DNA from 3 places in the Cellvibrio polysaccharolyticus genome. Region 1 is predicted to be linked to each of the others. Evidence: predicted binding sites of a transcription regulator. Region 1 holds the regulator's gene; each other region holds the start of a gene.

Region 1 (8,247 bases):
AAGGCTGGAGGTGGCGCTGGGGCCTCAATCTGGGCTGTTGCAGGTAACCGTGAGATATTCCGGGTTGTCCGAATCAGAAGAGTTGGAAAAGAGATTTTTTCAATCGCTGGCCAGAGTTAAAGCAAACTCGGATGCGCTGAGTATAGCGATACTTTTTGGCCACTGTAAAGAAAAATCGGGCTGGTATTGTGAATCAGCCCGATTTTTTTGCAGCTATTAGACAACGCTGTCGATGAAGTCTACCAGTTGGGTGCGTGACAGAGCGCCAACCTTGGTGGCTTCAACATTGCCGCCTTTGAAAATGATCAGGGTAGGGATGCCGCGGATGTTGAACTTGGCCGGGGTTTCCTTGTGATCATCAACGTTAACTTTGGCAATTTTGATTTTGCCCGCGTACTGTCCGGCCAGTTCGTCCAGCACCGGTGCGATCATTTTACAAGGGCCGCACCAGGGGGCCCAGAAATCAACCAATACCGGAACATCGGAATTTAAAACGTCGGCAGCAAAGCTGGCGTCGGTGACGTGAATGATGGCATCGCTACTCATAAAACTAAATCTCCCAGCCATAACGGCTACTGGTTGGCCTGGTCTCGAATGTTCGCAGGATTGTCGGGAATCATAAGGATTGCAGGAATGCCAGGCAAGGGGCAAAAAGCAATCGGTATCATAAATTGAGACAATGGCACCCGATGCGCCCATTGTTTTCGGCTTGCTGCACCCTGTCAGGGCGTCGATCGGCGGCCGGGATGAATGCGCTGGATAGCGCTGCGCAACGCGTGCAGCGTGACCGGTTTTGACAGGCAATCATCCATACCGCAGCCAAAGATGGCATCGCGGTGCTCCACCATCGCATGCGCGGTAAGCGCCATAATAGGTTGCGCCGGCAGCCCCAGTTGCTGCTCGTGCTTGCGGATATGGCGGGTTGCATCGAAACCGTCCATCTCCGGCATTTCGCAGTCCATCAGGATCAAATCAAAGGGTTGGGGAGCGGCTTGCACCGCCTCCAGGGCTTGCAAGCCGTTGTGCACAACCAGCGGTTGAATATTCAGTTTTTGTAACAGGCCGGTGATGACCATACGGTTTACGGTGTTGTCTTCGGCGACCAGCACACGCAGGGCCGCCGGCACACTGACGTCTTCAGGTTCGTGAATAGCAACCGGGTGCGGGTTGGGAGTAATCATCGCGTACCAGGCTTGTTCAAGCGTGCTGAAAAACAGCGGCTTGCGCAATTGCCGATGAAACAGTGTCGCGGCGCGCGGCGTCAGCTCGTTATCGTGATCAGACAAGAGCATCAGAATAATGCCGGGCGATCGTTGCAGAATGGTTTCCAGTGCGTCGACAATGTTTTCGTCGGCGCAGAAACTGTCCTGAATAACAACGCAATTGGGTGTGACGGTGATATCCTTCAGGTACCCCAGAGCTTGGGCAATATCGGTGGTCTGTTGCAAATGAATATGACGCAGGCGAGCGTGTTCCTGAAAAAAATTTTGCAGCGGCGGATGCGTATCGAGCACCAGTAACTGTTTTCCGGCAAGGGCATTCACCGGTACTGTACCGGTAGCGGTGGAGCCGCTGCGGGTATTTTTATTAAAGCGGGCGGTCAGGCGGAAAGTGGAACCATTTTCCGGGGTACTGGTGACGTTGATGTCGCCTTCCATTAAAGCAGAAAGACTTTTGCAAATAGCCAGCCCCAGACCGGTGCCGCCATATTTGCGGGTAGTTGATGCATCGGCCTGATGAAAAGATTCAAAAATAGTTTCCATCGCTTTGGCATCAATACCGATGCCGCTGTCGGCAATAAGAAATTCCAGCACAACATCGTCACTGGTTTGTCGCAACGGTTTTACTTGCAGGCTGATAAAACCTTGCCGGGTAAATTTGAAGGCATTGCCCAGCAAATTAATAATAATCTGGCGCAGCCGTGTGGGGTCGCCCTGCAAATAAATAGGCGTGGTCGGCCACAGGCCACCAAAAAAATCGAGCTTCTGTTTGCTGGCGGTTGCGCCGAATAATTGCAGGCAATCGCGCAATAATTCTTCGAGGTTGAACTCCACTTGCTCCAGCTGCAACTTGCCCGCTTCAATCTTTGAATAATCGAGAATGTCGTTGATGATGGTGAGCAGGTTTTCACCGGAGCGATAAATGACATCCACATAATGTTGCTGCTGCTCATTCAGCGGCGTATCGCGCAGCATTTCCAGCATGCCGATAACCCCGTTCATCGGGGTGCGAATTTCGTGGCTCATGGTGGCCAGAAATTGGCTTTTTGCCCGGCTGGATTCTTCTGCCGCTTGTTGTTGGCGGCGGGTTTCCAGCCGCTCCTGTTTCTCCGAGCGCAACGCCAGTTCCATGGTTTGCCGCTGCTCAATGTCTTCCAGCAGTGTTTCACGCATGTGATTGATCGCGTCCACCACATTGTCGAGTTCGTCGCTGGTGGGGTCGATTTTTATGCGCCGCAGTTTTAGCGGCGTGTCGAGGTTTTGCAGATGTAATTGCCGGGTGTACCAGGCAATACTTTTCATGTGGCGGGTTAATAAGGTGTACACCAGCCATAAAATAAAAAAGGAAATCAGCAGCGTTTTTGCGGTTTGTACCGCGGCTATAAAAATTGCCCGTTCACGCAATTTATCGTAAATACTTTCGAGGCTCGCGGTAATGACCAGCGAACCGAGCACTTGCGGCGTGGTACTGCTGTCTTCATAGATCAGCGGATATTGCCGCACCAGAAAACGGCCCGGCCTTTTTTCAATATCGTCGGCGGAATAGCGGCCGGTGCTGGCGCTGCGAATTTGTGCGGTGTTGTTCCAGTCCTGCCAGTTGACCTGCACCTGAATAACATCGTCAACATCCAGCAGGCTTTCAATTTGAATGTCGAGTTGTTCCTGATCAAAACCCCAGAGGCTTTTGGTAATGCTGGCGAGGCTGCTGTTGCGTACCTGGTCGAGACGTTTTTCGAGTGAGCCTACGTCGTCGTGGTAGCTGGTGTAGAGTTGAAACAGGATGGCAATGAGGGTAATCACCGAGCTGGATAAAATGATCAGCCCCAGCAATCGTGCCGCAATCGGATTGTCCTTGAAGTAGCTGCTGATCGATACCATGATTGTCCCGGATTGAACGGGCAAAAGTGCCTGAAGTTATCGGCGGTTTTCTGTTTGCCGTTGTCCGCCTGACGATGACGGGCGCGGCGAAGATTCAGAAACCGTCCAACTTGTTATTAACGCTGGATCTCCCTCGGGAATTCACAGGTAAACACGCTGCCTTTGCCTGGTTCACTGCTGATCTTGAGTTCAGCATCATGACGAAGCAACACGTGTTTGACAATGGCCAGGCCGAGTCCGGTGCCACCGGTTCCGCTGTTGCGGCTGGCGTCGACGCGGTAGAAGCGTTCGGTCAGCCGGGGGATGTGTTTTTGCTCGATGCCGGGGCCGTTATCCGTCACTGAAAAATACAGCCGGGATTTGTCCTGCCAGAGCTTCATGGCAATGGTGCCCTGTTCCGGGGTGTACTTGACGGCATTGATCACCAGGTTGGAAAAGGCGCTGTGCAATTCCTTTTCATTGCCCGACAGGTATAAGTCCGGCTCGCATTCGAGCAGAATTTGCTGCGACTTTTCACTGCCCAGCGCCATGGCTTCCGAGCGAATCACCGCCAGCATCGGCCCCAGCGCAATATTTTTGAGGTTCACGCCGCTGTCGGTGGTTTCCAGTTGGGAGAGCAGCAGCAGATCGTTGATCAGCAAGGCCATCCGCCGCGCCTGTTGTTGCATTTGTTGCAGCGGTCTATCCCACGCCGGTTTGTCATTGTGGTCTGCGAGGGTTTCCAGATAACCGTTAATTACCGTGAGCGGGGTGCGCAGTTCGTGGGATACGTTGGCGACGAAGTCCTGCCGCATTTGTTCAAGGTTATGAATGCGGGTGACATCGCGAACCACGATAAGCCGTTCGTTTTTACCGAAACGGGTGATCTGGAATTGCAGCTGTTTGGAGTTGAAACGCGGTGAGGGCAGTTCCAGCGGGTCGCTGTATTCGCCGCTTTCAAAATAACTGACGAAGCGGGGGTGGCGAACAAAGTTGATCACCGACAAACCCTGGTCGCGGGCGTGAAAACCCAGCAAGCGCTGCGCCGCCGGGTTCCAGAAATCGAGATGGCCGCGTTGATCCAGCAAAATAACACCATCGCGCAGGGCGCTGGTGGTTTCCTGAATGCGGTTGACGACCGCCTGCAGTTCCTGTTTTTCGTGCTGATGGCGGCGTTGTAAATGGTAAATGCTGTCGAAAATATCGCCCCACAGGCCGTCGGTTTCCGGCGGGTGTTCGGCTTCGTCACTGCGCGCCAGCCAGATATGCAGGCGGCGCATTTGCCACAGTAGCCAGCCAATGTAGGCAACGCCGGCCAGCACCAGACAAACCGCCAGCGCACCACTGAGCCAGCCGATGATCATGGCAATTATCATCAGCCATGCCAGGCGTTTGAGTTCAGCGTAAAAGCCCTGACGCAAGATTCCGTAACCTCGTCAATAAATCGAAAATAAAAAGCCGCTCCGGCAGATCCTCACCGGAACTTGCTGCTGAACTTTGCCGGTGGAACTTCCCTGCGGACATTCCCGCGCGCTTCCCCGGCAGGATTTTCCTGAGCCGTCGCTCAATAACCGGCGCTGTTTGCCCGGTTAGAGATCAATGCGGGTAGAAAAACGGTAGCCGGTGCCGCGCACAGTCTGGACAAGGTTTTCATGATTATCCACCGTCAGCGCTTTGCGCAAGCGGCGAATGTGTACATCCACGGTGCGCTCTTCCACATACACATTGCCGCCCCAGACGTGATCCAGCAATTGGCTGCGGGTGTAGGCGCGCTCCTGATGGGTGAGGAAAAATTCCAGCAGGCGGTATTCGGTAGGGCCCATGTCGACCGGTTGTTCGTGAATGGTGACACGGTGGCTGATGGGATCAAGGCAAAGGCCTTTTACGATGATCGGCTGACCGTTGATTTGCGGGTCGGCGCGGCGCAGCACGGCTTTGAGCCGGGCGACCAGTTCGCGTGGAGAGAAAGGCTTGGTGATGTAATCATCCGCGCCAACATCCAGCCCCTGAATTTTATTGTCTTCCTCACCTTTGGCGGTGAGCATGATGATCGGAATATCCGCGGTTACTTCGTCGCGTTTCAGGCGTCTGGCCAATTCCAGCCCGGTGGTGCCGGGCATCATCCAGTCAAGTAGTAGCAAATCCGGTTTTTCATCCACTACCAGCGCGTGGGCATCCTGTGCATTCCCTGCTTCAAGGCAATTGTAATCGGCCATTTCCAGTGCAACGCGCAACATGTCGCGGATTGCCGGCTCGTCATCAACGATAAGAATTTTGCGGCCGCTCATAAAGTCACCTGAAGTTGTCAAACATGTAAGAGTTACAGGATTATTAAATAAAGCCTGTGTTACACAATTATGACAAGGGCTGATGATTTATGCTTTTAACGCTATTGGAGCAATAAATCTATCGCAATTGCTGCAAAAATAATCATACCGACATAATTATTGTGCAGAAATGCCTTGAAGCAGGCCTCGCGCTCGCGAAAACGAATTAGTATTTGTTGCCAGATAAAGCAGCCGGCAACTAGTACCAGCCCGCAATAATAAACGCCACCCAGCTCAAAACGGCCACCGACCAGCACCAGGGTATAAAGCGTCATCAGCTGTAATACACCGGTAATCAAACGGTCCTGATCGCCAAACAAGACCGCCGTGGATTTAACGCCAATTTTAATATCGTCATCGCGATCGACCATGGCGTAGAAAGTGTCATAAACCACCGTCCAGAGAATCACCGCCAGGTACAACAGCCAGACATCTTCGCCGAGGTTGCCGCGCTGTGCGGCAAACGCCATCGGCACCGCCCAGGCGAAAGCCGCGCCCAGCACAACTTGTGGCAGATGGGTGTAGCGCTTCATAAACGGATAGGTAAAGGCCAGCGCCAGGCCGCCCACCGACAGTTGCACGGTGAAACTGTCAGTGAACAGCACCAGCATAAACGCCACCAGACAGAGCGCCACAAACAAACCAATGGCTTCACGGCTGCTGACTTCGCCGGTGGCGAGCGGGCGTTCACGGGTGCGTTTAACCTGGCCGTCAATGCGGCGGTCAGCGAAGTCGTTAATCACACAGCCGGCGGAACGCATGACAAAAACGCCCAGCGTAAAAATCACCAATAAATCCCAGCGCGGAAAACCGCCCGCCGCCAGCCACAGCGCCCACAGTGTTGGCCAGAGTAATAACAGCGAGCCGATTGGGCGATTCAGACGGGTGAGGCGAATGTATTGGGCGGCTTTAACGCGCCAGATGGCGGCGGTGGCCGGTGTTTTTTGTAGGGGAGCCATAAAAGTTTCCGACAGAAGGCGTAAATGGCAGTGCGCGCACTGCATCGGCGGGCTACTTTGCCACGGATGACCGATCAGGTGAAGAGACGGGGTCGCTATCCTGGTACAAGGCGGTGAAGTGATCGAGGAAGACTTCGCTGACCAGCAATGGCCGGTTGTCGAGGCGAAACACCGAGCGCCGGCCCCACAAGGGTTGTTCGCCCTGCAATGCCGGCGGCAGGTAGCGGTTGCCTTTGCCAAAACAGGCAATCACGACCGGGCTGCGTTCCAGTTGCGGATGTTTGAAGAGAAACTTCCCCAACGGCTGGTTGCCCTGTTTGCGCAGCCGTCGCAAGCGCCCCGTGAGGCTGGTGAGCGGCAATACGCTGCGGGCAAAAACCCAGGGTTGCCGGTGGCCGCGCAAGACCACTTCGCGGATCAGCGCCAAGCCAGGTCTGCGCATCGCCAGCGCCTGTTGTTCTTCACGGGTGGGGATGCCGCGAAACTGACGCACAATCTGCACATCAAACTGCCCTTCGCTGAGCGCAATCAGACGCGCGGTGAGCGAGGTTTCATTGAGTAACCAGGTTTGCAGCGGCAGGGGCGGGCGGTTTTGCGGGGCGATGGCGAGCAGCGATTGCCAGCGACAGCTTGTCTGCGAACTGAAACTGAATGGCGATAACACGCGCCGAAACTCCGGACAATGAGTGGAGCTGCCATGGTATCAGGAAGCGCGCTTTTGGTGCGTGATTCATACCCCGTGCAAGCTTCGCAGATGCCTGTTGCATTTACCGCGCCGGGATTTTGCGCTGCTGACCCGACTGCACCCCGAAAAGTGCCTCTTTCACAATAACGACAAGCGCGCCATGGCGCTGGACGCAGCGAGCCAATCCGGTGCTATATTGGATGACCATACGGCTTACGGCCCGGTACACAAGCAGAGTCAGGAACAGCTTTTGCCTGGTCTGCCTCTTGTTCCCGCCGCTATGGCGGGGGAGAATTTATGGCTCGGGCGTTGCTTGTGCCAGCATAGCGAGCCATACAGATCGGGCGACCGGTGTGGCCTGTCGCAATATTGCGCAAGCTTCCACCAGGGTTGCAAACAATAACAACGGAGTTTTCATGAGTTTGACCAAGCGCGTTTTACTGGCAATGGTGTGCGGCATTGCCGTTGGCATCGGTCTTAATAATTACCTTGGCATTACGCCGGATAACCCGGTACCGGCAACACCGGCTGGTCAATGGATTTTGCAGTACGTGGTGGATGGTTTTCTGGATGCCATCGGGCAGATCTTTCTCGCTTCGCTGAAATTGCTGGTGGTGCCGCTGGTATTTATTTCCATGGTCGGCGGCAGTGCCTCGCTGGGTAATCACAGCAGCATGGGGCGGATGGCTGGCAAAACCATTTTCCTGTACATCATCACGACGTCCATCGCGGTCAGCATCGCGCTGGCTATCAGCCTGGCGGTTGGCCCCGGTGAAGGGCTCAACATGAAGCTGCCGGAGAATGTGGCACTGCCGACGGCGCCATCGATCAAGGACACGCTGGTTGGTATCTTCCCGAGCAACCCGATTCAGGCGATGGCCGAAGGCAACATGCTGCAAATTATTGTCTTCTCGCTGCTGTTCGGTGTGGCGGTATCGCGCACGGAAACGTCCCGCAAATACATTCTTGAATTGTTTGATCACCTGAACAATGTGGTGATCAAAATGATCCTGATGTTGATGGAATTGGCGCCTTACGGGGTTTTCTGCCTGCTGGCGAAGCTGTTTGTCACCACCGGTTACGAGGCGGTGCTGGATCTGGCGAAATACTTCTTCACCTTGCTCGGTATTCTCATTTTCTACGGTGTTTGCGTATACAGCCTGATGTTAAAAGCTTTTACCGGCCTGAGCCCACTGAAA
Region 2 (8,247 bases), 3.3 Mb from region 1:
CTTTTCGCTATTCATGAATACCGACTCCCGCAGCTCGCTGGCGTCTGCCGGTTTGGCCGGTGCATTTATGGGCTCGCTGTTTATGATGTTGATTGTGATTATATTATCGGTGCCGATGGGTGTGGCGGCAGCCATTTACCTGGAAGAATTTGCGCCAAAAAATAGAATTACCGATCTGGTTGAAGTGAATATCAATAACCTTGCGGCCGTGCCTTCTATCGTATTCGGTCTGTTAGGTGCATCGGTATTTATCGGCTGGTTTAACCTGCCGATGTCGGCACCGGTGGTGGGTGGTCTGGTGCTGTCGTTGATGACTTTGCCAACGGTTATTATCGCTACACGTTCAACGCTTAAAGCCATTCCTCCTTCGATTCGTCAGGCCGCGCTGGGTCTTGGTGCCTCGAAAATGCAATCGATTTTCCATCATGTGTTACCGCTGGCCATTCCCGGCATTCTTACCGGTGCTATTCTCGGTGTTGCACAGGCGCTGGGTGAAACGGCTCCGCTGCTGTTGATTGGCATGAAGTCTTTTGTGGCCTCGGTGCCGTCTACCCCTTTTGAGCAATCTACCGCCTTACCGGTGCAGATATTCCTGTGGCAAGGAAATGAACTGCGTAACTTCTTCGAGGCGCGCACTTCAGCTGCAATTATTGTGTTGTTGATTATGATGATCTCACTCAATGCGCTGGCTATCTGGCTGCGCAAAAAATATGAAACCCGGTGGTAATCATGAACATATCACTTGCAAAATCAACCTTGAAACAACCGACAGATACTATGGTGGATACACCTATGAGTGCACTGACTAGCCCGGAAAGCCAATTGAAATTGACCGCGTTAAACGTAAAAGTATTTTACGGTGCGAATGAAGCCTTGCATGGCATCAGCATGGATGTAAAAGAAAATGAAGTGGTGGCTTTTATCGGCCCGTCAGGCTGCGGAAAGTCAACTTTCCTGCGCTGCCTGAACCGTATGAACGACACCATTGATGGCTGCCGCGTTGAAGGGCAAATCAAACTGGATGGCGCCGACATCTATGATCACTCACTGGACGTGGTACAGCTGCGCGCCCAGGTGGGTATGGTGTTTCAAAAACCCAACCCCTTCCCCAAATCCATCTATGAAAATATTGCCTACGGTCCGCGCTTGCATGGCCTGGCAGAGAAAAAAGTGGAGCTGGATGAAATTGTCGAATCCAGCCTGCGCCGTGCCGGTTTGTGGAATGAAGTAAAAGACCGTCTGCATCAGCCTGGCACCGGCTTGTCCGGTGGTCAGCAACAGCGTTTGTGTATCGCCCGTACCATTGCAGTAAGCCCTGAAGTTATTCTGATGGACGAACCCTGTTCAGCGTTGGACCCGATTGCCACATCTATTATTGAAGAGCTGATTGATGAGCTGAAGCAGAACTTCACCATCGTCATGGTTACTCACAATATGCAGCAGGCCGCGCGGGTGTCTGACCGCACCGCCTTCTTTCATATGGGTGATTTGATCGAAATTGGTAACACCGCTGAATTGTTTACCAACCCGAAAAACAAACGCACAGAAGATTACATTACCGGCCGCTACGGTTAATACCCTTGCGATTCTGTTTCATAACAAGCCATTTTCAGTTTTTGACAGGAAATAATTATGTTGCAAAGTAAAATTGCCGGGCACTATTCGCAGGCCTACGATACCCAGTTACACGGTATTGTGATTCGTGTGTTGGAAATGTGCAGTTTGGTAAAAAAACAGTTGGACGATGCCTTGTCGGCATTTATCGACGGTGACAGGGAGTTGGCGCAACGTGTGGTTGATACCGATCGCCGCGTCAATACCTATGAAGTGGATATTGATGAGCACTGTATTGATATTCTGGTACGCCGCCAACCAGCCGCTTCCGATTTGCGTCTGGTACTGACAATTCTGAAAATTATCAATGATATCGAACGTATTGGTGACCTGGCAGAAAGTATCGCCCGGCATGTGCTGCAGGAATCCGGCGAGCGCCCCAATAGCGCGCAGATCAATGACATTGAAGAAATGGGTACACGTACCCGCATCATGTTGCGACAAGCACTGGAATCTTTTGAAAAGATGGATGCGGCTGATGCGCTGGATGTGTTGCAGCAAGACAAAGCGATTGATAATGACTACGCCCGTATTCTTCGCCACAGTTTGACTTATATGCTGGAAGACACTCGCCAGATCGGTCGCTCTATGGAAATTATCTGGGTGGCTCGTGCGCTGGAGCGCGTGGGTGATCATGCGCGCAATATTTGTCAATACAGTATTTTCCTCAGTAAAGGCTACAACGTTACGCATTCCAGTGATGATGAAATGAAAAATATTATCTCGGGTAACGACTGATTTATTCGCTATAGTTTCTTCCTCTCCAATCGGATGGTCTTGCGGTGCACTGTGAAAATAGTGCGCCGCTTTTTTTTATTAAAAATATTTCATTGTCATCATTTTGTAATCGCAGAGTCACTGCTTTGTCATCTTTGCCTTCGATACTAGCCCCCGTTGAGCACACACCCATTAGAAATGATTAATGTCGGAGAGTTAGTATGAAATCCAAGAAACTGAATTTTATCGCGGCTGCAGTAATTTCCACACTGTGCGTTCCTGTAATGGCTGCTGATGTAACTATTTATGGTCGTGCGCATTTGTCTCTGGATTCTCTGGACGATGGCGTAGACAGCGGTACCAATGTATCCAGCAACTCCAGCCGCATCGGTTTTAAAGCCAGCACCAAACTGGAAAACAATCTGGAAGCTTTCATGCAGATCGAACAAAACGTTCGCTTTGATGAAGGTTCAGGTAACTGGGCTTCGCGTGACAGCTTTGTAGGTTTGCGTGGCGATTTCGGTACCGTACGTATTGGTCAGTTCGACACTCCGTTGAAAGTGGTTCGCGGTAAAGTAGACATGTTCGGTGACCGTCTTGGTGATATCCGTAACCTGACTCGTACCAGCACCAGCGGTGCCACCAACGCCAACATCGGTAACGTTTTTGATGAGCGTTACAAAAACGGCGTAGCTTACACCTCACCAAAATTCAGCAACTTTACTGTTGATGTGCACTACACGCCGCACAACGGTACTGGCGCTACCAACGACAACGTTCTGGAATCCTGGAGCTTGTCCGGTGCTTATGAAGCCAACGGTTTCTACGCTGCCATTGCTTACGAAACCTTTGAAGGCGCTAACGGCCTTGACCCTAACGCCATCCGCGTTGGCTTGTACTACGATCTGACCAGCGAATTCCGTTTGGCAGGTATGTTCCAGACCGCTAGCGATGTTCCTGGTGGTGACCGTGATGTATTCGGTGTGGGCGCAAGCTACAAGCTGGGTGATATCACTCTGCGCAGCCAGGTTTACGTTGCTGACGAAAACGATCTGGATGAGAGTGGTGCAACCATGTTCGTTATCGGTGCAGATTATAAACTCGGTAAAGACGTAACTACCTACGTTGCTTACGGTGTTACTTCTAACGATGAAAATGCTGCATTCCGTGTAAGTGCCGGTGGTCGTGATACCGCACTGGCAGCTGTACCGGGTGAAGATACTACCGGTCTTTCTCTGGGTGTAATGTACAACTTCTAATTGCATGCGCTGTTAATCATGTGACTGGATTGGCAACGGACTGCCGCAATGGATTGCACACCTCCCCCAAACCCCGGTTGCTTTTGCAGTCGGGGTTTTCTTTTTCAACGTGAAAAATGGCAATGTTTGCGTGACGATTGGCTATGAGATTCGTAAAGTAAAACGAATCACTGTAGTGAGCGCGCACAAATTTTTTCATATTTTCGTGCCCGGCAGAGCGCAAAGCAATGCTGCTCTCAGTATAAGCTTCGTCATAAAACCATCACGCTTTAACTCTATATTCCTTGGCGTCCTCTCGTAGATAAAACATCTGCCAATTTGTAAATCACTCACCTTATGGAGTTCAAGGCGTGAAACTAATGAAAACTCTCCCGGTAAAAACATCAAAATACTTAATTCCTTTATCTCTGGCGCTGGTGTTGTCTGCCTGTGGTGGCGACAACGACCGTGATGTGCGCGACCTGCGTAAGAATCTCAACGAAGCGCAAGACGAAATTACCGATCTCGAAAAGCGTCTGAACGAATTGCAAAATCCGGGCGCTGGCGTGCGTGCACCGCTTAAGGTGACCATTCTTCATATGAATGACCATCACTCACATATCGCACCGGAAACCTTTTCCTACAGTGTGTCGGGTCTGGGCCTCGCTGCTCGTACCGGCACTAATGCAGAACTCAGCAGTGTTTCGGTAACCTACGGCGGCTTTCCGATGCTGGTGTCGTTGTTTGATCGTCTTGCTGCACAGTCAGTAAATCCGGTAAAAATTCACGCTGGCGATGCGGTTACCGGTACCTTGTATTACTCGTTGTTTAATGGCGCTGCCGATGCGGCGATGATGAATCAGGTTTGCTTTGATGCCTTTGCGCTGGGTAATCATGAATTTGATAACGGCGATGTCGGGCTCGCCAATTTTCTGGATGATCTGAAGTCCGGTGCTTGTAATACAGCGGTGCTGGCGGCCAACGTCAAACCGGGTGCCAACTCGGCCATTAGTGATGGTTATATTCAGCCTTACATGATCCGCGAAGTGCAGGGACAAAAAGTAGGCTTTATCGGTATTGATATTGCGGATAAAACCAAAAATTCTTCAAAGCCGGACGCGGATACACAATTTCTGGATGAAGCGACCACCGCACAACATTACATTGATGAACTGCGCGGGCAGGGCGTGAATAAAATTGTGCTGGTTACGCATTATCAATATGAAAACGATAAATTGCTGGCATCACAATTGAGCGGTGTTGATGTGATTGTTGGTGGCGACTCTCACTCGTTGCTGGGTGGTGAAAGTTTTAAAAGCCTCGGTTTCAATCCGGTAGGTGAATACCCCACGATCACCAAAAACCGCGATGGCGATACCGTATGTATTGTACAAGCCTGGGAATATGGCCACCTGCTTGGCAAGCTTGAAGTCAGCTTTGACGCAGATGGTAAAGTAGCTGCCTGTAACGGCATGCCTTATATGCCGGTAGCCGACAATTTTACTTACACCCATGGCGCCGGCGATATTCGTACCTTGAGCGCAAGCGATGCATTTAAAGTTCGTCAGCAAATTACCAAATTGCCTGAGGTCGTTGCAGTCGTGCCGGACGCCACCACTGAAAACCTGTTGAGTGTTTACAATGAAGAAGTCAGTGTGCTTGAGCAGCAGGTGATTGGTACTACCGCGGACAATCTTTGTCTGGTGCGTTTTCCGGGTGAAAGCCGTTCCACCATTTGTAACGCCAGCGAAACGAGCGAGTATGGCAGTGATATCTCCAACATCATCGCCAAAGCCTTTATGACGGTTACCCCGACAGCAGATATTGCCATTCAAAACGGCGGTGGTGTGCGTGTTGATGTAGCGGCTGGCGATATCACCTTTGCGGAAGCGGTAAACGTGTTGCCGTTTACCAATACACTGGTTACGCTGGAATTGACCGGTGCACAAATTAAAGCCGTATTGGAAGATGCCATGAGCAGCGCACTGCGTGTTGGTGGCTCCAGCGGCTCTTATCCTTACGCTTCAGGTTTGCGCTATCACGTTAACGCGTCAGCCGCTGAGGGTTCGCGCATCTCCAATATTGAAGTGAATCCTCGAGTCAGTGGTGACTGGGCTGCCATTAACACTACCGCCACTTACACCGTAGTTACCAATGACTTTATTGCCGCCGGTCAGGATGGCTACGCTACCTTCGGCGGGCTCTACGATGCCGGCCTGTATGTGAATACCTTTACCTTGTACACCCAGGCGTTTATCAGTTACATCACCCGGTTGACGGCCAATGGCGACGTGCTGACCAAACTGCCAGCCAGCGAATACAGCACACAGCAATATATCGGTCGCGATGGTTGCAATCACTCGCTGGAAAATTGCAGCGGGTATTAGTAGCTGCGGCAAACCTGTCATGCGTGATTGATTGGGTGGCTGCAAGTGTTTGACGTTAATCGGGCACTTGCAGTCTGAAAATTTCGTTGTTATTTTTCATCTCAAAAATTGCAGGCTCTATATTTTGAGCCTGCAATTCCTCAGTTCTCTCTCTTACCGTCGCCACTCAGGTTGTACCTTCTATCGACTTTCTCTGATATCAGAAAAATCCTGTCATATTTAATCTGCTGCGATCTTGTGATAGCGTTGCAAAAATGTTTCTGCCATACCTGGTGGAAATGATGCGCCCATGTCTTTATCCAATAATCTAAAAATCGGAGCATGCGTAGTATGTCGATGGCACCCTTTACCCGGCGGGGTTTCACTTTTTCTGTTCTTTCGGTTCCCTTTTGGAGTTTGTCTGCAAAAGCTATGAAACCTCATCAGGCGGTTATCTCCGACTTTGGTGCCAAAGCTGACGGCAGCACGGTTAATACAAAAGCCATTCAATCCGTCATTGATGATTGCGCCGCGAAAGGTGGCGGAACCGTGGTTGTTCCGTCTGGTGTGTTTGTCAGTGGCGCCTTGTTCCTGAAACCTGGTGTAAACCTTCATCTTGAAAAAAATGCCGTTCTTAAATGTTCTACAGATATGGCAAATTTCCCCCGTCAGCGGACCCGTATCGAAGGCCAATATAATGAAAGTTTTAATCCGGCACTGATCAATGCGGATGGCTGCGATGGTTTGAAAATCACCGGCGAAGGCACGCTCGACGGTGCAGGGAGACCCATATGGGATTTATTCTGGAAGCTGCGTGGCGAAGCGTCAGATCCGGCAAGTTTTCCCAATCTCAGCGTTGATCGCGCTCGCCTCGCGCTCATCGAAAATTCAAAAGACGTAACCGTTGAAGGCGTTACTTTCAAGGATTCCCAGTTCTGGAATCTTCATTTATACAAATGCCAACATGTGCTGGTGCGTAATGCCCGCTTTGAAGTGCCGGATGATTACGAACAGGCACCGAGTAGTGATGGTATCGATCTGGATAGCTGCCAGAATGTTTTGGTAGACGGTTGCTATTTTTCAGTCACGGATGATTGCATAGCCGCAAAAGGTTCAAAAGGTCCGCTCGCAATGCAAGACAAAAACAGCCCGCCTGTTGAGCACATCTGCGTGCGCAACTGCCACTTCAGGCGCGGCCACCAGGCGTTTTCCTGCGGCAGCGAAGCAACCATCATCCGCGATGTCATTATTGAAGATTGCAAACTAACCGGGGCGTTGAATTTATTAATGCTCAAACTGCGCCCGGACACACCGCAACGCTACGAAGATATTCATCTGCGCAATATCACGCTCGATAACGCCGGCGGCCGGATCATGTTGATAGAACCTTGGGCGCAATACAAAAACCTGCAGGGCGAAGCCCCGCCGCAATCAACCGTCCGCAATATTACCTTCAGTGATATTAAAGGTCGCTTTGGCTCGTTTGGAATTGTTCGACCGAATCCAGGGCAAACCGATATCAGTGATATCACCGTAAGCCGAATTGATGTGCAACTGGAAAAAGAACCCGAGCTAATGGTTTCCGGCGCAACCAACATCCGCTTCGAGCAAGTGGTGGTAAATGGTAAAACCGTAACCGAACCGACCACCGGATCAGTGCCACTTCCGGAGGGTGGTTTTCGGGTATCGGGTTGAGACGATAAGGCTGAATTAATATTGGTTCAGTTCTGAGCGGGTGAGTGCAGCAACTGAGTACCCGCAGGCTGCTAGTTTTTTATCCTCGAGCATTACCCACATCTTCCTGTTGTATAGCTTTTCTCTTAAAATTAAGCGTCTGCATTTAAGAAAATGGCTGGAAAAATTTCTATCCACCTATGGAGAGATGCATTCATTTAAAAACTATTTATTTACAGCCAATACAAGTCAGATAAATTTTTCACTTTAAAAAGTTAGTTTATGGCTTGTTTCCATTGTAGAAAATTGTTAGGGTAGCTCGAAATAGAGTTCAAAGAGTGCCAAAGCTGGTGCTCATTGGAAAATAATAATAGCCAGTGTTAACTGGCGACATAGCGTCTTCGCTAATGACTATCAAGGAACTGATGGCCCCCAATGAACAGTGAATGTTCTTCCTTCAAAAAAGCATCGCTTTTTCGAGAGCAAGTAATTGAACAGAAAGCAGACCGTTTGCACGGTGATGTTCTGCTCTTGCCACATTTGCGTCATTCGGTATTAATTTTTTCTTTGCTGGTTTGGTTATTGGCTGTGGCTATCTGGCTGGCTACCAGCACTTATGCGCGTAAAGAAACCGTGGT
Region 3 (8,247 bases), 3.4 Mb from region 1:
CTTTGGCCAAAAGTGAATTGTATGCCCGAGTCCTTCAGAACATGGCTTAACCCTTTCAGTATTGTCACCATGGAAATCAGGAAGCCAACCGCAAACATATAAAAAGGGATGTAACGTTTGGCGTTGGTAAACGGATCTTCGGTATCAAGAATGAGATGTTGCACCGAGCGGAAAATCCAGAATGCTATAAAGCCTGCAATGACTGGAGATATAACCCAGCTGGACACAATGGAGGTTACCGAGCTCCAGGCAACGGCATCCATCGATATACCTACCGCCGCAAAACCGATAATTGCTCCTACCAGTGAGTGGGTAGTAGACACCGGCCAGCCCATGATACTGGCCAGTAGTAGCCAGCAGCCGGCAGCCAGCAAGGACGATAGCATCCCGAACACCAGCAAATCGGGTTTGTCATTCATGAACTCGGAGTTGACGATACCGCTGCGAATCGTTGCGGTTACTTCACCGCCGGCCAGGTAAGCACCGAGAAATTCAAACACCATGGCCACACAGATGGCTTGGCGCATGGTCAGAGCACGGGAGCCCACGGAGGTGCCCATAGCGTTGGCGACGTCATTGGCGCCGATACCCCACGCCATAAACACGCCAAAGACACAGGCCAGAATAAGTAAAATGTGGCCGTATTCAGCAATCACGGACATTGGTTGTATTCCTCTGGAGGGAAGGGAAGGTTATCGCGCCAGCAGCAGTTGAAAGCGGCCGCCCACGTCGTGGGAGCGATTGGAGAGATCCCCGATCCAGTCAATGACGCTGTACAGGAACATGACTTCGACAGGAGGGAGGTTGTTTTCCAGTTTAAAAAGAGATGAACGCAGGCTGATTTCCAGTTTATCTGCCTGTTGTTCGAGGTTGTCGAGGTCTTGAATCATTCGCTCTACAACCGTTAGTTCGCGATCGCTGAAGCCTGTTTCCAGCAGACTGTCGAGTTCGTTGATCGCTTTCAATGCCTGTTCCGCTGTACGTACACCTGACTGGACGAATTCCAGGGTTTGCTGGTGCATGACATCGGGAATTACCATTCTGCGCCCCAGCACAATACCGGCGATATCCTTGGCGCGGTTGGCGATGCGGTCTTGCATGGTGAGCAATTCGAGTAAATCAGTACGGGGGACGGGCAGGAAGAGACTTTTGGGGAGTTGCAGGCGGAGCTGCTTTTTAAGGTCGTCGGCTTTGTGTTCCCAGTCAATAATTCGCTGTTGCACACTGGTGGCCTTCTCCCAGTCGCCTGCCATCACTGCTTCGAAGAAGTCCGGCAGTTCAATCACCGCCTTGACGGCAGTCGCCATGTGCGCTTGCAGCGGTTTGATAGGAGAGCGGCCAAACAGGTTGGAAAACGGGTTGGAAATAGGCATGGTAATCAATCCCCTTCAGGAAACGCCGTAAAGTAGTGCCCGCGAAAATGTGCGCAGTATAAAAACATCATTGGCGAAGGTCACGCAGGATTTTTACATATTTATGACACTGGCAGGGTGTTCAAGCCGGGTGATGTCTGCTAAAGACACCAACCGGGAGTGTTATGCGCGCCGGTGAGCAGATACAATCCTGTCAATCCAATGTAGCTGCTGTTTGGCGGTAGCTTGCAGGGGCGCGATTGATTTTGGCGCGGCTCTCCTTAATGACTCGGGAATCGTTAGTAATGACACAGGTGGTGGCTTTTCAGGGAGTGCTGGATTTACGGCGTTTGATCACCGATCTGGTGGCGGATCACCGCCTCCGGTCGGAGGATGCCAATTTGCTGCTGGGCGCCTCGCGCACCCGCGAGCAGGCGGTAATGAACCCGCTGGCGTATATCGCCAGCCAGAATCTTGATGACCAGGCTAACCCCGGTCGCACGCTGAACGACGATGTATTGACCGCGTGGCTGGCCGAAAAAGCCGGTTTGCCGGTGTTTCATATCGACCCGCTGAAAATAGATGTGGGTGCGGTTACTTCGGTCATGTCTTACGCCTATGCCAAGCGCCATGAAATCCTCTGCGTGCAAGTTACCAATGAGCATGTAGTCATCGCCTGCGCCCAGCCCTTTGTGGGTGGCTGGGAGCCGCAAATCGAGCACATTGCTCGCAAACCGGTGCGCCGGGTGTTTGCCAACCCGGCGGATATCGTCCGTCATACCATCGAATTTTATACGCTTGCCCGTTCAGTCAGTCGCGCCAGTGGTGGGCAATCTGCCTCGGCGGTCACCAACTTTGAGCAGCTGGTCGAACTGGGGCAAGCCACCGACCCGGACGCCAATGATCAGCACATCGTCAAGATTGTGGATTGGTTGCTGCAATATGCGTACGACCAGCGTGCCAGCGACATTCATATTGAGCCGCGCCGTCAGGTGGGCCGCATTCGCTTTCGCATCGATGGCGTGTTGCACAATGTGTACGAGCTGCCAGCCAATGTTTCCATGGCGGTAACCAACCGTTTCAAGGTGCTATCGCGCATGAATATCGCCGAAAAGCGCAAACCCCAGGATGGTCGCATCAAAACCCGCCGCGCTGACGACAGCGAAGTGGAGTTGCGTATCTCCACCTTGCCCACCGCCTTTGGTGAAAAGCTGGTCATGCGTATTTTCGACCCGGACGTGCTGCTGCGCAGCTTTGCTGACCTTGGTCTGATCGGTGAGGATTACCAGCGCTGGCGCAGTATGCTGGATCGCCCCAACGGCATCGTGCTGGTCACCGGCCCCACCGGTTCCGGTAAAACCACCACCCTTTATTCCTCGCTGCGGCAAATCTCCACGCCGGAGGTGAATGTCAGCACCATTGAAGATCCCATCGAAATGGTGGAAGAGTCCTTTAACCAGACCCAGGTGCATCACAAAATCGGCCTGGATTTCGCCGCCGGTATCCGCAGCCTGATGCGTCAGGACCCGGACATTATTATGGTGGGCGAGATTCGCGACCTGGAAACGGCGCAGATGGCGGTGCAGGCGGCGCTGACCGGTCACCTGGTGTTGTCCACGGTTCACACCAACGATGCGCCAGCCACCGTGGCGCGATTGCTGGACCTCGGTATTCCTTCCTATTTAATCAATGCCACGCTGCTGGGGGTGATGGCGCAGCGTCTGGTGCGCACCTTGTGCCCGCATTGCAAAACGGAAGATCAGATGCCGGTGGATGACTGGCAACAACTGGTGTCGCCGTGGAAAGTTAATCCTCCGGCAAAAATCTATCGCCCGGTCGGCTGCCTTGAATGCCGCAATACCGGCTATCTTGGGCGTCAGGGGTTGTATGAAATTCTGGTGTTGTCCGAGACCATCAAGGAAAACGTGACCGCACAATGCAACTTGCAAAATCTCCGGCGTCAGGCCATGAAAGAGGGCATGCGTACCTTGCGCCTGTCCGGCGCGCAAAAAATTGCCGCCGGTTTGACTACCCTGGAGGAGGTCTTGCGAGTGGCGCCGCCGCTGGAAAAAAACAGTTAATTGACATTGTCGCGGTGCCGCCCGGGTTCGAAAGCGGCATCATAAGCGTGTAGTTGAGCCTTCTCGTGGCTAAAGCCACCAGTGGTCGAATTTATATATAAAGGTGCGTTGTTGATGTTACTTCCCGAATCTGTGCCTGAGTTTTTACGTGAGCCGGTCAGCAGTGTGTTGCTGCGCTTGCAGTCCACCGCAGACGAAGCGCTGCTGCAATCCTTCAGAGAGCAGCCTGGGCTGGAAGAGCAGTTGGCTCGAGCGCTTATTGGTAGCGATTATCTTGCTCAATTGCTGATGCGCCAGCCGACATTGCTGCAAACCCTGGTGGTGCAGGGAGAAACCGCGCAGCGCCCCGGTGATGCCGTTTATGAAGCATTTATTCAAGCTGCACGGGACGCGGTTAGCGATGCCGAGCTGGATGTTTTGTTGCGCCGGTTTCGCCAGCGCATTATGGCCGGGGTCATCTGGCGGGATTTGAATCGCCTGTTGCCGATGACCGAAACCACCGCCGAACTGTCGCGTCTGGCAGATACCACCATTCAAGTGGGTGCCGATTGGCACTACCGTCAATTGGTAGCCAGTTACGGCACGCCGATTGGTAAATACAGTGGCACGCCGCAATCTTTTGTGGTGTTGGGGATGGGCAAGCTGGGTGCACATGAGCTCAATTTGTCATCCGATATTGATTTGATCTTTACCTTTCCGGAAACCGGTGAAACCCGCGATGGCCCGAAAAGTATCGACAACCAGGCCTTCTTTATTCGCCTCGGCCAGCGGGTTATTAAAAGCCTGGATGCCCGCACCGCCGATGATTTTGTTTTCCGGGTAGATATGCGCTTGCGCCCGCACGGGCAAAGCGGCGCGCTGGTGCTGAACTACGACGCCATGGAAGATTACTACCAGACGCAAGGGCGTGACTGGGAGCGCTACGCCATGATCAAGGCGCGGGTAGTCGCGGTGTCCGGTGGGCAGGAACCGCAGCAGGACGCCGAGCGTTTGATGGCGCTGCTCTTTCCATTCACCTACCGCCAATATATTGATTTCAGCGTCATTGAAGCGTTGCGCTCGATGAAAAGCCTTATCGCCCGCCAAGTGCAACGCAAAGGTATGAACCTCGATGTGAAGCTGGGCGAAGGCGGCATTCGTGAAATTGAATTTGTGGTACAGGCATTCCAGCTGATTCGTGGCGGGCGTGAGCCACGCTTGCGCGAGCGGCAGGTAGGCAAGATGCTGGCGATTCTGGCGGATGAAAATTATCTGCCGGCAGCGGCGACCAGTGCGTTGCAAGCCGCTTATACCTTTCTGCGTAACACCGAACACGCGTTGCAGGCCTGGCAGGATCAGCAAACCCAGGCGCTGCCGGAAGACGAGCTCGCCCAGGCGCGCCTCGCCTGGGTGATGGGCTTTAATGCCTGGCCGGATTTCCTGCACGCGCTGAATCAACACCGGGCCCGCGTCACCGTAGAGTTTCGCGCAGTCATTGCCGCACCGGCGGATGACAGCGCCGATGAGCGGGATGAAAGCGAGGCTTTCGTCGGCTTGTGGGACGGCAGCGTTCAGGAAGAAGAGGCGCGCGAGCTGATTGAAAAATTCGCCCCTGGCGACAGCGATGCCTTATTGCAGTGGTTACAGCAAACCCGCGACAGCCGTGCGGTCAGCAATATGCAAGCCAGCAGCCGCACTCGGCTGGATGCCTTTGTGCCGCGCTTGCTGGCGATGCTGGCCCGATTGGCGGGCACCGCGGAGCTGCCCTCCGGTGTGGCCGAGACCTTTCATCGGGTCATTCCATTAATGGAAGCGATTGCCCGACGCAGCGCCTACTTTGTTTTATTGATTGAAAACCCCACGGCCTTGCATCAACTGGTGAAGTTATGTTCTGCCAGCCCCTGGATTGCCGATCAGCTCAGTCATCACCCGGCGCTGCTGGACGAATTGTTAACGCCGGAAAGCCTCTACGCGCCGCCCGACAAAAACGCCTTGCGGGATGATCTGCGCCGCGAAACCCTGCGCTTGTCATGGGATGATCTTGAAGGCCACATGGAAACCTTGCGCTACTTCCGTTCCGCTCACGCCTTGCGCGTTGCCGCGACCGAAGTCACCGGTGCGCTGCCGCTGATGAAGGTCAGCGATTACCTCACCTACATTGCCGAAGTGATTCTGGAGCATGTGCTGCAATTGTCGTGGCAGCAAATGGTGTTGCGCCATGGCGCTCCCGGACAGGCAGGCGGCGGTGCAGAAACGTTGCCCAATATGGTTATTATCGGCTACGGCAAGCTGGGTGGTATCGAGCTGGGGCACGGCTCGGATCTGGATCTGGTGTTTTTACACAATGCCTCGCCCACCTTGTCCACCGATGGCGAAAAGCCGGTGGATAACCTCACCTTTTATACCCGACTAGGGCAGCGCATTATTCATGTGCTGAATACCTCTACGGTATCCGGCAAATTGTATGAAGTGGATATGCGGCTGCGCCCCTCGGGTAACTCCGGCATGCTGGTGGCCAGTCTGGTCGGTTTTGAAAAATACCAGCTGACCGAAGCCTGGACCTGGGAGCATCAGGCGCTGGTGCGCGCCAGGGTGGTTGCCGGTGATGAAAAATTGGCTGGCGCCTTTGAGCAGGTTCGTCATCAGGTGTTATCAAAAGCCCGCGACCTGACTGCATTGCAGCAGGACGTAAAAGATATGCGTGAAAAAATGCGCGGTCAGCTGGGGTCGTCGGAAACCGGTAGCGCGCTGCATCTTTTCAATATCAAGCAGGATGCCGGCGGCATCGTCGATATCGAATTTATGGTGCAGTTCGCGGTGCTCGCCTGGGCACATGAATTCCCGGCGCTGACCCGTTACACCGACAATATCCGCATTCTGGAAACCCTGGCCGACGTGGGCAAACTGACCCATGAGCAGGCGCAAGCCTTGATCGGCTTTTACAAAATCTACCGCTCGATCGGCCATCAGCGCGCCCTGCAACAAGAGTCCGGCGTACTCTCCGCAGAGCAGCCATTGTTCGCCAGCGAACGTCAGCATGTTCGCGCCCTCTGGGCTGCGTTGCTGGAATAGGCCGTTTAATTATCGTTAAATAGGCGCCGCAAAATAGGAAAGGGGCAGGTTTGCTGCCCGGGTTTGAATTGGGAGTGTTTATGAATAGCAGTTTGCGTGTGCCGGAGTGCGCACGGTTTCTTGGGGTTTTGTTTCTTTTCTGTGTTTTTACACATCTTATGGTAATCGCCAACCCCGGCTTTTTCAGTCATGACGAGTGGCAAAAATATGACCATGTGTCTACCGCTGGTCTTGGCGATTTCGTTGCAAGGTATGGAGAGTTTAAAGCCGGTCCCGATTTTGGTTATCCCGTGCGTCCGCTGGGATTTATCCAGCAAGGCTTTGCATCTATCTTTATGGTCGACGCGCCCTGGATAAGCCACTTCATTGAGGTCATGGTTCATTTTGCCAATGTAATGGTATTTATGTTGCTGCTGGGGCAAATGCAGGTGAGCCGGCGCACGATTAACATTGCGGCTCTGCTCTTCGTGATATCTCCGCTGTCTATCACCTCTACCGGTTGGTCAGCGGCATCATTTGACCGTATCTATCCCTTCTTCGCTATGTGGGCAATTCTGTTTGCATGGCGTATTCACCAGGCTCCAGGGGCTGGAGGTTGGGTCAACTATGTCGGTTTATTGATTGCAGGATTGTGTGCTTCCTTATCCAAAGAAACCGCCTTTATGTTGCCGGTGCTGATTGCTGTCGGTTTTCTTGCTATGGAACTGCACCGCACCTCTTTGAGAGACATCTTCTATTCTCCTCGTATTTACGGGGTTTGTTTGGCGATTGGTTTGCCTTTCCTTATGTATTTGCTGGTGCGGCTGCCGGCGCTATTGGTGTCATTTGGGGGCGATATTGATTCGGTCTATGAGCCGGAGTCTACCAATATTGTGCAGCATCTATTTTTTTACTGGGCCTATCCCTTTGTGAATAAAGCCTTGGAAATGTCTTCCATGCAATATATGTCCTCGCTTCGTATCAGCACGGGCGCCCTGATTCATTTGGCTCTGTTGGGGTTGGTGGCATTCCATTTTGGCTGGAAGCGGGCGGTTGCTTATGTGCTGCTCTATTTTGTGTTTTTGGTGCCGGTGATTTCTATTACCAATAACGGTGCTCATTACCTCTATGCCGCAACACCAGTGCTGTCGGCGGCTCTTGCCGGCTTGCTTGCTTTGTCTTTGCGCTCCGGTAAGCGGCTGCTGTTGGCTTTCATGGTTCTTCTGGTAGTTTTTTCCACGGTTCGTTTTGTGCAGATACAATCATCTCTCTATCAGCAGGGGTTGTGTCAAATGCGGTTAATACACTCGCTTGAAGCGCAGCTGCCTTCAGTTGGGGGTGGTGAAGCATCTTCTTTCCCGGTTCTTATTGATACCAGTGAGGCATCGCGAGGCTACGTGGCAGTTCGTACTTTCCTTGGTCGAAGTTATCCGGGCTCGCCTTTCGGGCATGTAAATTTCCTGTGGAATGCATCCGATTTTACAGAGGAAATGAGCGCGGGGTTGTCGTTAAAAATGACAAGTGCCTGTTATCTAAAACCGAATTGATGCTGGATTGTTTTGGATTGTTAACGTGACGGAGAGAACCCGGAAATATATATCGTCGTTATTGAATTTATGTTTCAATAGGCGGCTTTTACGGAGGCTTTTAAATAGCCTTCGCATGCCGGTACACGGATAACCTTCGCATACTCGGAGTAGGGGAGCAGGCAGATCATCAGCGCCGCATCCTTTGTCTGTCAGATTGGGCCTACAAGACTCAATCTCCCGTACGCCGCCTCACGT

What was found. The regulator PhoB, encoded in region 1, activates phosphate uptake and scavenging genes when phosphate is short. The targets are predictions, from matches to a motif close to TGTCATAAANNTGTAACA.
Region 2: C4F51_RS03765 (porin) is a predicted target of PhoB. The motif match lies at 2,446-2,463, and genes of this name have one in related genera.
Region 3: C4F51_RS03330 (TIGR00153 family protein) is a predicted target of PhoB. The motif match lies at 1,465-1,482, and genes of this name have one in related genera.

Annotation. Positions count from the first base shown of each region.
Region 1 is NZ_PRDL01000001.1:4,114,836-4,123,082, reverse strand. It holds gene trxA (thioredoxin TrxA) at 217-567, opposite strand; gene C4F51_RS17395 (ATP-binding protein) at 723-3,098, opposite strand; gene phoR (phosphate regulon sensor histidine kinase PhoR) at 3,215-4,498, opposite strand; gene phoB (phosphate regulon transcriptional regulator PhoB) at 4,667-5,365, opposite strand; gene ubiA (4-hydroxybenzoate octaprenyltransferase) at 5,467-6,363, opposite strand; gene C4F51_RS17375 (chorismate--pyruvate lyase family protein) at 6,416-7,027, opposite strand; gene C4F51_RS17370 (dicarboxylate/amino acid:cation symporter) at 7,465-8,247, shown strand, end outside.
Region 2 is NZ_PRDL01000001.1:856,973-865,219, forward strand. It holds gene pstA (phosphate ABC transporter permease PstA) at 1-727, shown strand, start outside; gene pstB (phosphate ABC transporter ATP-binding protein PstB) at 793-1,575, shown strand; gene phoU (phosphate signaling complex protein PhoU) at 1,633-2,352, shown strand; gene C4F51_RS03765 (porin) at 2,553-3,590, shown strand; gene C4F51_RS03770 (bifunctional metallophosphatase/5'-nucleotidase) at 3,950-5,956, shown strand; gene C4F51_RS03775 (glycoside hydrolase family 28 protein) at 6,368-7,630, shown strand; gene C4F51_RS03780 (HlyD family secretion protein) at 8,045-8,247, shown strand, end outside.
Region 3 is NZ_PRDL01000001.1:744,707-752,953, forward strand. It holds gene C4F51_RS03325 (inorganic phosphate transporter) at 1-662, opposite strand, end outside; gene C4F51_RS03330 (TIGR00153 family protein) at 693-1,373, opposite strand; gene C4F51_RS03335 (GspE/PulE family protein) at 1,658-3,433, shown strand; gene glnE (bifunctional [glutamate--ammonia ligase]-adenylyl-L-tyrosine phosphorylase/[glutamate--ammonia-ligase] adenylyltransferase) at 3,548-6,484, shown strand; gene C4F51_RS03345 (hypothetical protein) at 6,565-8,010, shown strand.